DNA from 4 places in the Chryseobacterium vaccae genome. Region 1 is predicted to be linked to each of the others. Evidence: riboswitches for the same ligand, from Rfam matches in the RefSeq annotation. Region 1 holds a riboswitch; each other region holds the start of a gene.

What was found. Region 1 has a riboswitch for cobalamin ahead of FW768_RS08055 (T9SS type A sorting domain-containing protein). Riboswitches for the same ligand answer to the same signal wherever they lie in the genome.
Region 2: another riboswitch for cobalamin. It lies ahead of FW768_RS17260 (TonB-dependent receptor plug domain-containing protein); the one in region 1 lies ahead of FW768_RS08055 (T9SS type A sorting domain-containing protein).
Region 3: another riboswitch for cobalamin. It lies ahead of FW768_RS09190 (TonB-dependent receptor plug domain-containing protein); the one in region 1 lies ahead of FW768_RS08055 (T9SS type A sorting domain-containing protein).
Region 4: another riboswitch for cobalamin. It lies ahead of metE (5-methyltetrahydropteroyltriglutamate--homocysteine S-methyltransferase); the one in region 1 lies ahead of FW768_RS08055 (T9SS type A sorting domain-containing protein).

What each region holds. Positions count from the first base shown of each region.
Region 1 covers NZ_VSWH01000001.1:1,791,915-1,796,567, reverse strand. Annotated here, with positions in the region: gene dnaG (DNA primase) at 1-1,037, shown strand, start outside; gene clpP (ATP-dependent Clp endopeptidase proteolytic subunit ClpP) at 1,160-1,846, shown strand; gene FW768_RS08055 (T9SS type A sorting domain-containing protein) at 1,987-3,111, opposite strand; cobalamin riboswitch at 3,191-3,380, opposite strand; gene FW768_RS08050 (esterase-like activity of phytase family protein) at 3,627-4,653, shown strand, end outside.
Region 2 covers NZ_VSWH01000001.1:3,793,770-3,798,422, reverse strand. Annotated here, with positions in the region: gene FW768_RS17260 (TonB-dependent receptor plug domain-containing protein) at 1-1,466, opposite strand, end outside; cobalamin riboswitch at 1,576-1,760, opposite strand; gene FW768_RS17255 (transporter) at 1,923-2,873, opposite strand; gene FW768_RS17250 (cytochrome-c peroxidase) at 2,873-3,874, opposite strand; gene FW768_RS17245 (MbnP family protein) at 3,912-4,653, opposite strand, start outside.
Region 3 covers NZ_VSWH01000001.1:2,031,885-2,036,537, forward strand. Annotated here, with positions in the region: gene namA (NADPH dehydrogenase NamA) at 1-219, opposite strand, end outside; gene cdd (cytidine deaminase) at 323-805, shown strand; cobalamin riboswitch at 1,474-1,649, shown strand; gene FW768_RS09190 (TonB-dependent receptor plug domain-containing protein) at 1,682-3,523, shown strand; gene FW768_RS09195 (YncE family protein) at 3,537-4,580, shown strand.
Region 4 covers NZ_VSWH01000001.1:950,732-955,384, forward strand. Annotated here, with positions in the region: gene FW768_RS04365 (retropepsin-like aspartic protease) at 1-560, shown strand, start outside; gene FW768_RS04370 (hypothetical protein) at 759-1,418, shown strand; gene FW768_RS04375 (Lrp/AsnC family transcriptional regulator) at 1,437-1,898, opposite strand; cobalamin riboswitch at 2,054-2,239, shown strand; gene metE (5-methyltetrahydropteroyltriglutamate--homocysteine S-methyltransferase) at 2,419-4,653, shown strand, end outside.

The DNA of each region.
Region 1 (4,653 bases):
ATGCCGGGATTAAAGCCAGTTTCCGAAGTATTGATATGCTTCTGACAGAAGGAATGAACATCAGGGTACTTTTGTTTCCGGAAGGAGATGATCCCGATTCTTTTGCCAGAAAGCATCCGCAGGATTATGTAGAAAAGTTCATTGAAAACGAAGCGATGGATTTCATCGATTTCAAAGCTGAGATCCTGCTGAAAGATGCCGGAAATGATCCCATCAAAAAAGCCGAAGCCATCCGGAACATCGTAAAATCAGTTTCCTTTGTACAGAATGCGCTGAAAAGAGAGGTCTATCTGAAAGAGGTTTCCAATAAATTCGGATTATCTGAGCAAAGTTTGTTCAACGAATTGGATGTGCAGAAACAGATTTCCCAGAATCAGAACCAACATGTTCAGCAACAGAAAGAAAAGGTGGTTCCCAAAATGGAGATTGTACCTCTGGATGAAGAAAGAGGTGATCCTTTCCTTTTTGATGTTTTGTTTATGGAAAATAAACTGGTGGATCATATGCTGATGTTTGGTGATATTGTTTTAAAAAGGAAAGACGAAAAAAACGAAGAATATCAGATCACAGTGATTGAAGAAATTCTTCATCATTTCGAAGATGAACACTACGAATTTCTGGTAAAAGGCAATGAGATCATCATTAATCAGGTGAGGGAAGGCATTCAGAAAGACGAGCTGAGAAGCGGAAACTTTTTTGTTTCTTTTATGGATGAAGAAATCACCTCTAAAGTTGTAGATGCCCTGATGCCTCTTGATGATCTTGAAAACTGGGCTTCCAGAAATATTTATCCTCCCAATTACGGCGACAAAATTGCTGATCAGGTAAGAGGTGATATCCTGCTTCACAAATACAGGTACATTGATTATTTAATAAAAGAAACGGCTAATGAACTTGATCATTTCAGCAGTACAGATGAAACAAAATATTTTGAACTCATCAAAAAAATTACTTTACTGAAACAGGCTTCAATGAAGTTAAGTGAAATCATAGAATATTCTCCGATCAAAGGAATTTACGGAAACCGCAGAAAATAATAGGAGTAGCAGATTATAGAATATACAACTGGCATTCTGTGACAAAAAGTCCTATAAATTTTTAGGAATAAAAGTTGTAATTTAAACTTTGAAAAAATAGTATAATAATACATAATAGAAATATGGACATTAAAAAAGAATTCAGAGATTTCTCTGTAAAACATTTAGGAAATAACGGTCTGGTTACCGATCAGTATATGGGAATGTATGGTCCAACCAATCTTACGCCATATATTATGGAAGAAAGAAGATTAAACGTTGCCCAGATGGACGTTTTTTCACGTCTGATGATGGACAGAATTATTTTCCTGGGAACAGGGATTGATGACCAGGTGGCCAACATCGTGACAGCACAGCTTTTATTCCTGGAAAGTGCAGATCCTTCAAAAGATATTCAGATCTATATCAACTCGCCGGGCGGAAGCGTTTATGCAGGGTTAGGAATCTACGATACCATGCAGATCATCAAGCCGGATGTAGCAACAATCTGTACCGGAATGGCTGCTTCTATGGGAGCTGTTCTTCTGGTTGCCGGAGAGAAAGGTAAGCGTTCTGCGCTTAAGCACTCAAGAGTAATGATTCACCAGCCTTCAGGAGGTGCACAGGGAGTAGCTTCTGATATGGAAATCAACCTTAGAGAAATGTTGAAATTAAAGCAGGAGCTTTATGAAATTATCGGTCACCACTCAGGACAAACTTACGAATGGGTAGAGAAATCTTCTGACAGAGATTACTGGATGACTTCTGAAGAAGCTAAAGGCTACGGAATGGTAGATGAGGTTTTACAGAGATCTACAGAGAAAAAATAATTTTCCCTTAAAGGATAAATGAAAACGCACCCATCCGGTGCGTTTTTTTGTTTTATATCGTTGAATTTTGATGTTTTGTGCTGTTTTCTAAACCTAACAGGTCTCCGAGACCTGTTAGGTTTTTGTTAAGCGCACTCACGTTATTTTTTGATAAGCTTATGAACCGTAGTATTTTTTGAAGTTTTAATCTCCATCAAATAAACACCGGATTGCATAGACTGAATATCAATTTTTGAAGCTTTCGAAGTAAGAACTTTCTGTCCGGAAACCGAATAAATATTGATTTCTTTTATATCATCTGCTGTTTCTATCTGAATAAAATCACTTGCCGGATTCGGATAAATTCTGAATGCCTTCTTCTGAGCATCAGAAACACCTAAAACTTCCTGTGATGCTTCGGTAGGGGTAAACGGTAATCTTTGTCCAAAGCTTAAACCTAGCCATTCGTTATTGCTCAGTTGAGTTGGTGACAAAGAAGTCTGGCTTCTCCATGCTGAAAGATCTTTTCCTTTGAAAAGCTTCCAGGTATTTGTTCCTGAAGGTATTCCTGAATGATTGTTTAAAGATAAAGAGGCGATCTGCCCTCCATTTGAAGTGAAATTGAAATAGGAAGCGTGAGCCTGAATTTGTTGAAGAGCCTGTTTAGCAGTAATGCTTCCGTTATATTTGATTCCGAAAACAAAAGAATGGGCAGAACCATTTGAATTGTTGGTACCAAAATCAATAATCACAAGGCTTGAATTGCTTCCTGTTCCGATCCAGTTGGTGATCTGTGAGGTAGTATACCAGGCAGAATTGTAAGCGGCAACAGGAGGGGATGGATGGGAGAGTGGAGGTGTATTATCGGTAAACCCATATCCAAAAGAGGCCCCGTACCATTTACCGTTGACGAGCGGATCTCCGTTCACGCCGTTATTAAGTGTCATATTTTCAGCAGAAGGCCCTGACCATGTAGACCAGTAATCATCCGGACTTGGTACGTGATGGTTATAATTCAGGCTGTAAAGGAATCCGGACGGAATCTCCACTTCTATTTTAGGTTCTGCAGCTGCAATAGCTCCGATGAGGTCTTCCATGGTAAGATCATCCGAGTCAAAACGGTATCCCCAGGCATAGGAGGAAGGATTGTCATCATCATTGAAGTCAGCAATGAAATAGGCTTTTTTAGAACCGGTTCCTACCCAGAATTTAATGTCGTTTTCGGTAAACTGGGCCGACAGGAGCTGCATACAAAGCAGCAGGAAAAAAAAGTAGATTTTTTTCATGATATAATTAAATTAAAAGTTTTATTCCCGAAACTTTCCCTCAGAAAAAAGAAATGAATGACTTCAAATACTCTGTCTCTGATGAATATGGGGTAAGGCAGGTCTCCTGGCTTGCATCAGAAATACGCCTTCCCGGATTTTGATCCAGTGGCACAGTGTACTCCTGTTTAAACAGCTTACAGTTGCGGGTACAGCCCAAGAATTGAATATTCTTCTCACTTGGTTCCCTTTTAATGAACAATGGTTCAGCCTTAAACCGTTACAAATATAGGGTGTACATTTTTGATGTCGTTTTGTGAATTATTTTGAATTTTTACACTTTGTTTGATAGTTTAAGGATGTTTGGGATGATGATTTTTAGATTTAATAAAGAATTGGTGAGTTTGGATTTTATTCTGATATTTTTTCTGTTTAAAATAAATTAACCTTAGGAGCTTTATTGTTAAAGTATATTTATTCTTGTATTCAAGATCAGTTTACAATTGTTGTCTATTTTCGCTGCCATAAAAGTAAACATGAAAAAACTGCTGATCTCTGCTTTGGCGCTTATTGCTATGGCATCATGTAAAGATGATGACAATGTAAGCAGCCAGGATATTAATTATTCTAAACTTCCTCAGGAATTTCCTTTTTCCAAACTGGCTACCATAAATGGGGTAGATGTGATTAACGGAGGTTTTGGTTCGGGTGCAGCAGCCCATCCAAGCAGAAAAGGTGAGTTCTATCTTATCACAGACCGTGGTCCCAATACTGATTATCTGAACGGGAAAAAATTTCCGGCTCCGGATTTCACTCCAACCATTATGCATTTTAAGATCAATGCTGATGGAAATATCGAGGTCATTAAATACATTAAACTGAAAAATCCTTCCGGTCAACCGATCACTGGGCTTCCAAATCCTGCGGGGATGGGAAGTACAGGCGAGACCGCTTACGATGTAAACGGAAATGTTTTAGGAACGGATAATTACGGTCTGGACAGTGAGAGTATTGTAGCTGCTGCGGACGGTACTTTCTGGGTTTCTGATGAATATGGACCGCATATTGTCCATTACAGTGCAGAAGGAGTGGAAATGGAAAGGATAAGCCCAATAGGCGTTAATACGGGACCGAGAAAACTGCCAGCTGTTTTAGCCAAAAGGAGAGCAAATAGAGGAATGGAAGGACTTTGTATTACTCCGGACGGGAAAACACTGGTAGGAACCATTCAATCAACGATGTATGTTCCTACAAAAGCCCTGGCTACCAATACCACTTTAACCAGAATTGTAACTTTCGATATTGCCACAGGGAAAACAAAACAGTTTTTATATAAACAGGACGGAGGAACTTCGGATTCTGTCTGTGACATAACAGCGATCAGTAACACGGAATTTCTTGTCATCGAAAGAGACGGAAACTTTGGTTCGCAGGGCGGTGTGAAGAAAGTATACAGGATCAGTCTCTCAGATGCTTCTGATGTAAACGGATCTGATGTTGCTGCTGTAGATGGAATGAAGATCAACAACAAAACGCTGGAACAAAGCACATGGAATGAAATTA
Region 2 (4,653 bases), 2.0 Mb from region 1:
TCATACAGTTTCTGATAAGTAAAACCAACATCATACTGTCTGGTAAATTCAGGTTTAAGCATGACATTTCCGATCATGGTGTAATAAAGATCATTGAAAGTAGGCATCCTGAAAATCCTTTTATAAAATGCCCTTACGGTAAAGTCTTTTGAATCAAAGGGCTGATAGCTCAGAAATGCAGAAGGGGTCCATTCCGTTTTATCGGGAGATTTTGCATTTTTTTCTACATTTTCATGTACAAAGGTTCCGAGTACACTTCCCAGAAATTTAAACCTTCTCCACTGATAGGTTGTAGCAAAGGCCAGTAATGAAGTATATCGGGTAGGAAATGAAAAATCCCTGAGACTGGCATCCAGATTATTGTACTGAAAATCAAAACCTGCGCTTACATCCCAGTCTTTAGTAATGGAATAGATATTAGATGAAGAAAGATAGAATTCCCTCTGAGTATAGGTATTATCGATACGAAGTGCTGTTGTTGATACATTAACTGTATCCAGAAATCTGGAATAATCGTAAGCAAATTTGGCTTTCACCTGAGTCTCAAATTTTGGGAACAGTTTTTTTCTGAAATTGGCCTGAATAAAATAGTTTTCATCCAGCATCTGCTGCCCTTTGGGACCGAAATCATTATTCACAATAGCTGTAGGAATTCCACGGTCTGAAATATATCCGTAACCCCGTACACTCCAGCTTCCGTCATTAAGGGTTCCGTTAAAACCGGTTTCAAAACGTTTGGCCCGGATGTAAGAATCATATCTTCTGGCAATGGTATCATTGGCAACAGAACCATCAGCATTTTTCTTTTCGTATTTATACTTGTACAATCCTTTGCTCTGAACAAATTCTGAACTGAAACTTGCGGAAACCCGATCTGAAATCTTCTGTTCTAAACGGAATGAAGGATTAAAGAGACTGATAGACCCTAATTTCAATCTAAACGTTACGTTCGTTTTTTGATTTCCTTTAAATACAGGTATTTTAGGTTGTAGATAAATAGATCCCGAAGATCCGAAATCCTTTGCCGGCTGAAAAATTTCACTTTTCTGGCCGTTATATAAAGAAATTGACTCTATATCATCAAGGGAAAATTTTCCGAGGTCCACCACTCCGTTCTGTGCGTTTCCGAGTTGAATTCCATCATAAAAAACGCCGACATGCTGGCTTCCCATACTCCGGATATTCACCGTTTTCAGACCTCCCATTCCACCGTAATCTTTGATCTGAACACCGGAAAAATACCGAAGGGCATCTGCCACCGACTGACTGTTAAGTCTTTCCAGTTGTTCCCCCGAAAGAATCTGTGCCGGAAGAATTTCTTTAAAATCTTTTTTATAAATCTGAATAGGAAGAATCGTTTTCTCCCAGATGCTGTCCTTAGACTGTGAGAATACAAGATGAGAGGCTGCCACAAAAATTGTGATAGCTCCCTTTTGAATCAGAGAAGCAATAAGTTTTGTCACCATTAGCTCATTTAGAATAATGATGACGCTAATGGATATAAGAAAGCAACGACAAAGCACAGCATTCACTGCACAGAATCATTGTAGTCCTAAGCTTTATTCCACGAAAGCGTCAAACGTTCATCATCTGGCAGGTCTTCTGACTTACTCCGTTTCTGAAATCCTTCCCATTAAAAAACAGTGGATATATTATTCAAAAACTTTGGTGTGGAGCTTACAGCAGCGGGTCTGTCCCGGATTTTCACCGGATTCCCTTTTAAGCGCTTTTTACGGCTCACCAGATTCCGGCAAAGATAAACAATTATTAACACATTCAAAACATGAAATAACAAAATGATTTTCAATGGGATAAAAACATTTAACAATAACCTGTTGCCAGCAAAAGATAAACCCTACAGATAAAAAAATATCTGTAGGGTTTCACTTAAAAACACCTCTTCCCAAGCGATCAACTGTTCATCAAATCCCGATATTCAGAAAAATACTGAAACGGGATTTTGCCTCAATATCTCCTCCTGCCAGGTTGGTGTAAGCAGGCAGCATAATCTCACTCCCGAGACTAAACTTTTTATAAGATGCTTCAAAGCCCAGCTTCCCATACAAAGCGCTTCCTGACGTGCGGGGTAATGCTTCTCCGTACTGTCGGTTGGTATCATATACTTCACCCTGAAATCCAGCCTTGGCAGATAAGATGGTTTTCTCGTTCCCTGCAACCTGATAAAATCCTGTTGCGGCATAATTCCATTGGTTTCCGAACTGATAATGCTTTTTATTTTCCGTTTTGATGGTATAATCCGTATTAATCAGAACTGCCAGCTTATTTCTCTGGAATTTATAATTCAATGCAGCCTGATAATCCCAGCTCCCTGTTCCCAGCTGAAAACTCGGATTAACTCCGGACATCCCTTTTTCGTCAAATTTACCTAAAGGAACTTTTATTCCCAGACCTCCATTAAGCTGATGGACATTCTCCTTTGAATTAACGATCTGATAAATTCCCATCAGGTTCAGATCTCCTATTCCATTGATACGGATGTCTCCCTGCATTGTTTTCTTTCCGTGAAAATGGAATGGCAGACTGGCATAAACACTCAGTTTTTTTGTCAGAGGAATTTTTCCCCAAAGCTGAAGCGTATTGAAATACTGATCCTGTGTAAGATCTTTCACAAACAAATTTTCTTTTGCCTTATAATGCTGGGCAAAATATTTAATCCCGATAAACTGAGGATTCAGCAACGATTCAAAACCTGAAGAGCCATTTCCGGCCGCACAACCGCAGGCATCGCAGTCATCAAGCAGTATTATTCTATTAGCATTATTGGAAACCTCCATGCTATCGTTAACAGTTTTAGCCTGAAATCCAACAGATACAACCATTCCTGTCATTACCATTATTGTTTTCGTGTTCATTATTCAGAAAATTTGGGGTTAGAAATAAAGTTTTTATCGGAAAGCGTTTTCAGAAAAGCAACAATAAACTGCTTTTCCTGACTATTCATAGCTATTCCAATATGACCGTTCTGTTTTAGCTCCGGATCCAGATTAGGATTGTCTTCTACTCCGTCCGAATAAAAATTAAGAACGGCTTCCAGTGTATAGAACCTTCCGTCATGCATATAAGGTGCTGTATATTCTACATTTCTAAGACTTGGCACTCGGAATTTCATCCAGTCGTTCTGGTCGAGGGTTACCCGGTAACGCCCAGGATCTTTAAACTGCGAATTATAATACATACCCGTATTTCTGAAACTTTCATCTGTAAATAGTTCTCCGCTGTGGCAGGAAGCACATTTCTGCTGGAAGAGAGTCATTCCCTGGGATTCTTCTGTAGTCAACTTTACTTTTCCCTGTCTGAAACTGTCATATTTTGATTCTGCTGAGATCAGGCTTGCCATAAACTGAGATAATGCTTTCAGTACCCGTTCTCCTGTAATATTTTCATCTCCGTAGGCAGCAGCAAAAAGTTTTTTATATTTCGGATCTTCTTTCAGTTTTGTAATGGCTTCCGGCATCGAGCTGTCCATTTCATTCACATCTGTAATCGGAATAATGGGCTGTTCATTCAGATTATGGATCACTCCATCCCACATATACCTTTTCAGGAATATCATATTCTGGATGGGTGGTGCATTCCGGATTCCTATTCTGTCGTCTACGCCATGGCTTACATTATGTCCGTGGTGGGTAAAAGCATTTTCCTGAATATGGCAGAACCCGCATGAAATGGTATTATTCCGGGAAAGTTTGCCTTCATAAAATAATTTCCGGCCTAGCTCAACACCATTTTTAGTAACCGGATTGGAAGTCTTATCAAAAGTCATATCAGGAAAATAAGAAGGAAACTGCAACGGATAAACTTCGTCTTTGTCCAATGGCTGTATCACCTCCTCTGAACAGGCTGTAAAACTCATCAGAGCAGCTAGGAGCAACACTATTCTTGGTAGTATATTAATCATTGTGAACATGGTCTACTTTAAATATTTTCGTGAGATTATCCGTTACGTCTACCAAATGTTGGTTTGAACCCATCGCCATATCATTGTCTGTAGTCAATGTCAGGTTTTTGGTTCCGCTCAGAAACTGGTTAAGATCAGCCAGAACATGGATAGATGGCTTGATCTGGTTGGTCACCCTGGCCGTAACGGGAAGGTTCAACGTAATTTCCCGGTAAAGATCAGGCGTATTGTTAGCCGCTACATTTCCCATATTTCCGGTGTGGTTCATAAATTCTTTATCTGCCGATGCATTTCCATATTTCCCTTCCAGCTTTACGAACACATACCCGGCAGCCCAGGACCACGACATTCCTTTCTGTTTAGCCCTATTCCAGAATTCTGCCTGCCCGTCCTGCCCCAGCAGATAAGCTTTCTGACTGAGCCCAAGTCCGAATTTTATTTTCTTATAATTATTTTTAGGAATACCGTTCAGATCCAGATAGATCACTCCTGCTTTGGCATCTGCCTGATCGATAATGAAAGCCCCTTTGTCCGGATTATTTTCGTTGTATTTGAATTCATTTCCATTTTCATCGATCAGACTGATATTACTGATGATATATTTCAATGTTGAAAATTTATGTTTCTGCCCTGCTGCAGAAGTCTGTACCGTTTGATCCAGCACAATATTTCCCAGATTATTAAACCCGTTTTCAAATTTTACCTGAATATTTCCTGCTAAAGAATCCTGAGGA
Region 3 (4,653 bases), 240 kb from region 1:
ATTCCATATTCCTATACATTTATTGGTGATCCTTCCCTGTGGCTCTACTCCGGTAGCTTCTACCATGAGCAGTCCTGTTCCGCCCTGCGCCCTGCTTCCGTAATGTACAAAATGAAAGTCATTGGCCAGTCCGTTTTCACAGGAATACATGCACATTGGTGACATCACCCAACGGTTTTTTACTTCAACGTTTCTGAATTTTATTGGTGTATAAAGCATTTTAATCTTTTGAATTTCAGGTTAATGATCTAATGAGCAAAAAATATTGCCCACCTGATTAAAAAGAACTAATTTTAGCCCCCCTTTTTTAGTCGTACAATATATGAAAAAAGACCTACAGATCAGTTACGAGTATTTTAAAAACAGCAGCGAACTGAGCGATATTGAAAAAAAATTATTCGAAAGAGCCAAGCAGGCCCGCGAAAATGCCTACGCACCTTACTCCCAGTTTCTGGTAGGCTGTTCCGTACTTCTTGAAAACGGAGAAATCTATTCGGGTAACAACCAGGAAAATGCAGCCTTCCCATCAGGATTGTGTGCAGAAAGAACAGCACTTTTCTGGGTAGCCGCCAATTTTCCGGATGTTAAAATAGAAAAGATTTTTGTAGTGGGCGGACCTAAGGAATTTCATGAGAAAAATCCTCCGATCCCACCATGTGGAGCCTGCCGTCAGAGTTTAATAGAATTTGAAACCAAACAGAACGAAAATATAGAACTTTATTTTTCAAGTATGAACGAGGAAGTTTTTAAAGTACATGCGATTAAAGATTTGCTTCCGTTTTATTTTGATTCATCGTTTTTGTAAAAGCTGATAAGAATTTCAAAATCTGGATGGAAGATCTGTTGTTTTTTGCCACGAATTCACTAATAAAGTATCTGTATCTGTGGCAATAAAACTTTTTTAACCACAAAAGATTTTACCGCTTTCATATGAAAGTTTAAAGCTTTACCTATAGAAATTCATTTAAATTCTTGGTGAAAAACCTGATCAATCCGAGAAAATTTCACGCTCGTAGATCATCTGGTTTTGCAGATTTTTAAAGTATCGCTTTTCAAAACCTTCATACATATTGTTCCCACAAATCTCACAGATGACGCAGATCTTTTTCTGGAAAATCTGTGCAATCTGTGGGAAATCTAATTTGTATTACTTCTTTTGATATTTTTTTGTCACGCAAAGCCTTATTCTGGATCCTTTTGATTTTAGGGAGCTAAGGATGGAATCAACTCCGTTGACTCGATGAAGTGGTGGATTAGCCTTCGGCTGTGTTAGCTCTTAAAATATTTGATTGTAAAACGGATGAAAATATTTGATTTTCTTACACCTTAAAACACGATAATAATTAAATTTATTACGATATTATATCAAACCAACAAAAAATTTACGTAATCTATGGGATCTGATAGAATTCTGCCTGTTTTCCCATTTATCGTTTCATCTTTCTGTCCTGTTGTCCAATACATTTAAAAACTTATCTTTGCAAAAATTTTGGTTTCCAGCATATTGGAAATAATAGGGAATTGGGTGAAAAACCCAAACTGTCCCCGCAACTGTAAATCGCAATGAGAGTTTCTGCAACAAACCACTGTTTATACGGGAAGGTGCAGAACGCGAAAGTCAGGAGACCTGCCAGAATACTAACTAAAAACAGATTGCTTTCGGAGGAAAAGTGAAATTAGTATGGATATAAAAAGATCTTTATTACTGCTTTGTTCGTCATATGGCAGCTTTCTTTTAGGACAGGAGAAGGCCATTGATACCATTTATGTATTTGACAACCAGATGAGCAAAGTTAAACTGTTTCATCACGTCAATACGATTACTCCAAAAGATATTGAGAAGAATTCCACTAGTCTTTCTGAGCTTTTACGGTTCCAGTCACAGATTTATATGAAGGAGAATGGCCGTGGTGCTGTTTCTTCACCGTCTTTTCGGGGAACGAGTGCCGGCCACACAGCTTTTGTATGGAACGGAATCAACATCAACTCTGTTTTTTTAGGACAAGGGGATGTGAATAATATTCCGCTTTATGGCTATGACCAGCTTGAAGTGAAAGCAGGAGGAGGAAGTGTACAGTATGGAAGTTCTGCCATTGGCGGCAGTATCCATCTTAATAATAATCTGGAATTCAACAGAGGATTTGGGGCTTCCTTATATTCGGAGGCTGCTTCTTTCGGGACTTATAATAATTTTGTCAAAGCTTCTTACAGCAATGAAAAATTCAGTTTCAAAGCATCGGGCAGCTATGTGATCAGTGAAAATGATTATAAGGTTCCAGAATTTGTAACAGGAAGTTCTCCCTATAATAATCTCAACGGAAAATATTACAATACGGCCTTTAATATTGGGGCTTCCTATAAGATTGCGGACCATCAGACCATTTCATGGCAGAACCAGATCTTCGATGCGTCCCAGCACTACCCTATTTTTGAACCTAACGGAAATAAGACCAAATACAACGCTCAGACTTTAAGAAGTCTTATCTCCTGGGATATTAATACAACGAATCTTTCCAATAGTTTAAAGGCTTCTTATACGGAGGATAATTTCCAGTATTTCGGGGATATTACCCGTCCGAAAACGAGCGGAGCCGAAGGAAAAAATTATATATTCAAGAACGATTTCAATTATTTTATCACTCCAAAGATCAATATCAATGCGATTGGGGAATTCCAGATCAATAAAGGGGAAGGTTATGAATCGGGATTGGATAAGGTCAGTCGAAATGTGGGATCTATAGCAGGTATTATCAGGTATTTTACAACAAAGGATCTCCGTTTTGAAGCCGGTGTAAAGCAGAATTTCATTGAGGATATTTCTTCTCCGCTTCTGTATTCCTTTTCAGGAAAATGGAATGCTTTGAAATGGTATCATGCCGGGATAAGTGTTTCCAAAAACTTCAGATTCCCATCATTTAATGATCTTTACTGGCAGCCCGGCGGAAACCGTGATTTAAAACCGGAAACTTCCATCAACCTCGATATGAACCATGAGTTCCTCTTTGGTAATTTTAAAGTTACCTTGAGTCCCTATTATATGGATATTAAGGATTATATCAACTGGCTTCCGACTCCTTACGGATACTGGGGAGCTTTCAATACCTACAAAGTTGAATCTTATGGTCTGGAAACACAGGCTTCATTCCATAAAAACTGGGGCAAGCACGGGCTAAGACTGAATGCAGGATATACCTATTCTAAATCGGTGAATAAAGAAACCCAGAAACAGATGATGTATGTTCCTTTACACAAAGCTAACGGAACAGCGGAATATCAATATGATTTCCTTAAGGTGTATGTTCAGGGGCTTTTCAACGGTCTTACCTACACGAGTACGGATGAAAGTAAAGCAACATCGCTTGATCCTTATTTCATCCTAAATACCGGAGTTTCCGCAACCTTCCTGAAAAAATATACTTTAGGGGTTAAAGTCAATAATCTTACCGATACTGTGTACCAGACGGTATACTATTATCCTATGCCTAAGAGAAACTACAGTATTTACGCAACCATTAATTTTTAAAACTGAAAATATTATGAAACTACACAAACTTTTATCCCTCTTTTTTGCTTTTACCCTGCTTTTGGGTATCTCTTCCTGTAGCAGTGACAATGATGAGCCTGAAGCATTCTACGGAAACGGCTTTCTGATTGCTAATGAAGGTAAATTTCAGTCTCCTACAGCAGAAGTAACGTTTTTAAGTGCAGACCTTAGTACTCAAAAGGACAATATTTTCTCTTCCAGTAATGGAGTAAAGCTTGGTGATGTTCTTCAGAGCATTACTTTCAATGGTGACAACGCTTATCTTTTGTTAAATAACTCCAACAGAATACAAATAGTTAACCGGGGGAGTTTTAAAGCAAAAGGTGAAATTACCACAGAACTTGTTGCCCCTCGTTATATGGCTTTTGCCAATAACAGTATTTATGTAACCAATGATAAGTTCGGAGGTGATAAATATGTAAGTGTTTATAGGATATCAGACCACGCTTTCATCAAAAAAATCCCTGTTACTGCGGGTGCTGCTGAAAGAATTGTAGAGGCTGGGAATAAGATTTTTGTACAAAATGCTTCGTACGGATACGGAAATAAGATCACTTATATCAATACTTTCACGAATGAAGTTCAGGATGTTATTGAACTTCCTAACGGAAATATCACTAAAATGATTGCCAACGACCAAAACGTTTATGCTGTTGCTGCAGGTACTACAGATTCTTATATCTATCAGATCTCCAATACAGGATCTGTAACGAAGACTACCACTTTAACAGGTATTGCAGACGCAAAGAACCTTGAGATCTCAAATGGTAAGTTTTATTTCAGCTCCGGAACTAAAGTTTATACCATGGATATGGCAGCTACCACAGCTCCTACTTCACCATTGTTTACTGTTGCCAGCAGTGTTGATCCTTATTCTGATCTTTACGGATTCAGTGTAATCAATGATAAGATTTTCACTTCTGACTCCAACGGGTTTACGGCGGGTAGTAAAATCGTTATTTACTCTGCTACTTCAGGAACAATTATTAAGACACTGACTGGTGGGTTAGGTTCTAACGCACTATATTGGAACTAAGAAAATAATACTTCGGTATTACTATAAATTTTATTTTTTTTCATCATTTGTGTTTTTTTTCCGGCCGCTTCTT
Region 4 (4,653 bases), 840 kb from region 1:
AAACTGATCATTTTGATGGCGTTTTCGGCACAGACCTGATGAAAGGAAAGATTATTGAAATCGATTACCATAAAAAGGAGATCCAGTTTCACGACGAAAACAGCACAACCATTGATTTTACGGGATATGAAAAAATGAAACTTCACATGGTGAATGATTATCCGGCTGTAGAAAGCAGTTTCACAGTCAACGGCAAAGAATATTCTGGATTATTTGGTCTTGACAGCGGTGCAGATGATGCGCTGACCATTGCTTCCCCTTTTGCCAGGAAAAATGCTTTGGCAAACATCATGAAAACAATAGGAAAAGCAACCGCTCAAGGCTCGGACGGTTCCGTATATGAAATGCCCGTTGTACTCTGCCCTTCCCTGAAATTTGCCCAAAAGTTTCTTTATAATATTCCGGTTACTCTTTCAAGCTCTAAAGAAGGTATTGATGCCACAGAGAAAATGGCCGGCTTTTTCGGAAATAAATTCCTGAAGAAATTCAATACGATTATTGACTTTAAAAGACAGCTCATTTATTTTAAGATTAATAAACATCTGTATGAGTCTTTTTAAATCATAAAAAACGACTTAAATTTTCTTTGAAACATTAAGAGCCTTTAAGTGTTAAGATTCATTAAGGAAAAAATTAAAGATTTTTAATAAGCAGATCTTAATTCGAAAATCCATCCTAATTATACTGAAGATTTTAAGTACCCTTAACGATTGTTCTTTCTGAACATTTGGCTTAAATTTGTTAAAAACGAAACCTGTATGAACACTGTAAAGAGAATTTCTCCTGTTTTATCAGCCTTCTTACTGCTCTATTTTTTATACCAGCTGAAAGATATGCCGGGAGGGGGTTTGTTTTCGGGAATATTTGTTTCTGTCGTTATACTGGTTATGGTTATAGGGCTGATTTTGTTTCTGTCCTTTATATTGAGCCTTATATTCCGCAAAACTAAATTTATATCAATTGTTTTTTTAACATCAATTCCTGTTTTAATAGTTTCATGTTATAAACTATATTCCCCAACCTTAAAAATTATTGTTCCCAAAGGATATTCCGGAGAAATCAATCTTGTGCTTTCAAAACTCAGTAAAAATGAATTAACAGTTGACTCTAACGGAATCGGGTATATTACCCAATGGACTTTTGATAAAACCTATACCCGTCCGGAAGTTTATGATACAGAAGGTAAAAATCTGGACAACCGTCTTATCAGCTATGATAAAAACAAGTTCTGGGGACAATCCTTCGGTGGAGGAAATACCATTAAAAGCCTGAGCTTTGAGATCAATAAAGATTCAACAGAATTGCCGCTACGGAGTTTTAAAGTTTCTGATTGGCTGCGAAAAGTCGATATGAATAAAGTTTATCTTGAACATCCGGAGCAACCTGTAGAAAATATTCTGGAAGTCAGGAGCAAATAATATTGTCCTTTATAATATTTATATGGAAACCCCATGGGTATTTTTTACCTCCGCCATTACAAAAGTACTGTGTGTGCTTCCGATAGAATCTACCGATCCCAATGTATTGAAGACAAAATCCTGATAATGTTTCATATCCCTTACCTGAACTTTCAGCAGGAAATCGAAATCGCCGGAGATATTGTAACATTCCGCTACTTCTTCAATATTAAGGATGTCTTTTACAAACTTATTTCCGACAGCTCTGTCATGAATTTTCAGCTTAATCTGGCAGAAAACCGTAAAACCCCTGTTCAGCTTTTCAGCTTCCAGAACAGCTGCATAATGCTTGATATAACCTTCCTGTTCTAATCTTTTGACCCGTTCAAAAACAGGTGACGGAGACAGGTTAATTTCTTTTGCCAGCTCTTTAACGGTCAGTTTTGCATTCTTTTGCAGGATTCTCAGCAACTGAAGATCCTTTTCATCAAGTCTTTCCACAGGATAATATTCTTTTTACGGTCATTTTTTTCAAAAATACAGAATATTCAGCTTTATAATAAGATCAATTCAAAATATTATTCTAAATTTTCAAAATACAGCCAATCAATTATCTTAATTCTATATCTTTATCCCCTATTTTGTTCTTTATAATACTTCATCAAAACGGAAGAGGTTTTACGTAGCGTAGATTAATAGGGAATCGTGTGAAAATCACGAGCTGTCGCGCAACTGTAAGCAGCATACCAAAGGTTTCTGTCCCAGCATATCCACTGCCAAAAGCGGGAAGGATGACAGATGCCGCTGCAAGCCAGGAGACCTGCCTGTTCCGGATTGACAATGCTTCCGCGGTCTGAAGCTTTGGGTCATACAGATGATACTTTGAACGTATTCTACCGTTAACAGGAAAATTACGTCCTTTTTGTATCTCTGCGTTTCCTTTATTTTCTTTCCGCGGCGGCATAGCGAAGCATTCAAAAGAGCTTTTAAACCATTGTTTAATTTAAAAGTTTGAAAGAAAATGCAAACACACCTACTTGGCTGCCCGCGTATTGGCAGCAACAGAGAACTCAAAAAAGCCTGTGAACAATATTGGGCAGGTAAAACATCATTGCAACAATTGCTGGAAACCGGGGAAACCATCAGCCAAGCCAACTGGACAATCCAGCAGGAAGCAGGCATCGATCTTATTCCGTGTAATGATTTTTCGTATTATGATCAGATATTGGATATGACGCTTACCGTTGGAGCCATTCCGGAACGTTATCAGGCTATTGCTTCTGAAGAATCTTACTCAGAGCTTGATCTTTACTTTGCTATGGCCAGAGGCTATCAGAAAAACGGTCTGGACATCACTGCCATGGAAATGACCAAATGGTTTGACACCAATTATCATTATATCGTTCCTGAATTCAGGAAAAACCAGAATTTCAGATTATTTTCCGATAAAATCATCAAAGAATTTATCCGTGCCAAACAATCCGGGATTAATGCGAAACCTGTCATTATCGGATTGGTTACTTACCTGCTTTTGGGTAAAGAAAAAGAAGAAGATTTCGACAAATTGGATCTGGCTCAAAATCTTTTGCCTGTTTATATTGAAATTTTAAAAGAGCTAGAACACCACGGTGCAGAATACATTCAGTTTGATGAACCGTTCCTCGGTTTGGATTTAAATGAAAAAGCAAAAGAAACGTATCACTATATTTATGGTGAAATCAGAAAACAGTTTCCGGATCTTAAACTGATCATTGCCTCTTATTTTGAAGGATTAAAAGACAATCTTTCTCTGGCTTCTTCCCTTCCGACAGATGTTTTGCATATTGATTTAGTGCGCTGTCCTGAGCAGTTGGATGACGTTTTACAGGCAATTCCTACCACATTAAGCCTTTCTCTTGGAGTTGTGGACGGAAGAAATATCTGGAAAAACGATTTTGAAAGATCGCTTCACTGGATTAAAAAAGCGGTCAGTGAAATCGGATCAGAACGGGTCTTTATTGCGCCTTCCTGTTCGCTCCTCCATGTTCCTTTCGATCTTGACTCGGAAACTAATGAAGAAGTTTTGTCTCCTGAAATTAAACAATGGATGGCTTTTGCCAAACAAAAGATTGGAGAAATCGCTGTTTTGAAAAAGCTAGCTTCAGAAAATCCGGATTATCATACTTTGCAGGTATTAGCTGAAAACAGGAAAGCACTGGAAAACCGTAAAGTATCAACGCTTATTCATCATCAGGAAGTTAAAGACCGCATTTCCGTAACCACTGAAGCAGATGCACAGAGAAATAATCCGTTCAACATCAGAAAAGAAGTCCAACAGAAAGTCCTTCAACTTCCATTGTTCCCAACAACAACCATTGGCTCGTTTCCTCAGACCAAAGAAGTAAGAAGCTGGAGAGCGAAATTCAAAAAAGGGGAACTCACTGCCGGACATTACGATGAACTACTGAAAAAAGAAACGGAAAGAACAATCCGCTGGCAGGAAAAGACAGGAATTGATGTACTCGTTCACGGAGAATTTGAGCGGAATGATATGGTGGAATATTTCGGAGAACAGCTTTCCGGATTTGCCTTCACTCAAAACGGTTGGGTACAAAGCTACGGAAGCCGGTGTGTAAAACCGCCTGTTATTTATGGAGATGTCCACCGACTTCATCCTATGACCGTTTATTGGTCACAATATGCCCAATCATTAACTACGAAATGGGTAAAAGGAATGCTGACAGGTCCTGTAACCATCCTTCAATGGTCTTTTGTACGGGATGATCAGCCCCGTTCTCTTACCTGCAAACAAATTGCTCTGGCTATCCGTGATGAGGTAACCGATCTGGAGAAAGCAGGCATCAGGGTTATCCAAATTGATGAACCCGCCATTCGTGAAGGTCTTCCGTTGAGGAAATCCGACTGGCAAAGTTACCTGAAATGGGCAGTAGAAGCCTTTAGAATTTCTGCCAGCGGCGTGGAAGATGCTACTCAGATTCATACGCATATGTGCTATTCTGAATTTAATGACATTATCCAGAATATTGCGGATATGGATGCCGATGTAATCACCATAGAATGTTCCAGAAGCCAGATGGAACTGCTGCATGCCTTTGCTGATTTCAAATATCCGAATGAGATCGGTCCAGGAGTTTATGATATTCATTCTCCAAGAGTTCCGTCCAAAGAAGAAATGGTAGAATTGTTGAATAAGGCACAAGCCGTAATTCCGGCACAGCAGCTTTGGGTAAACCCTGACTGTGGTCTGAAAACAAGA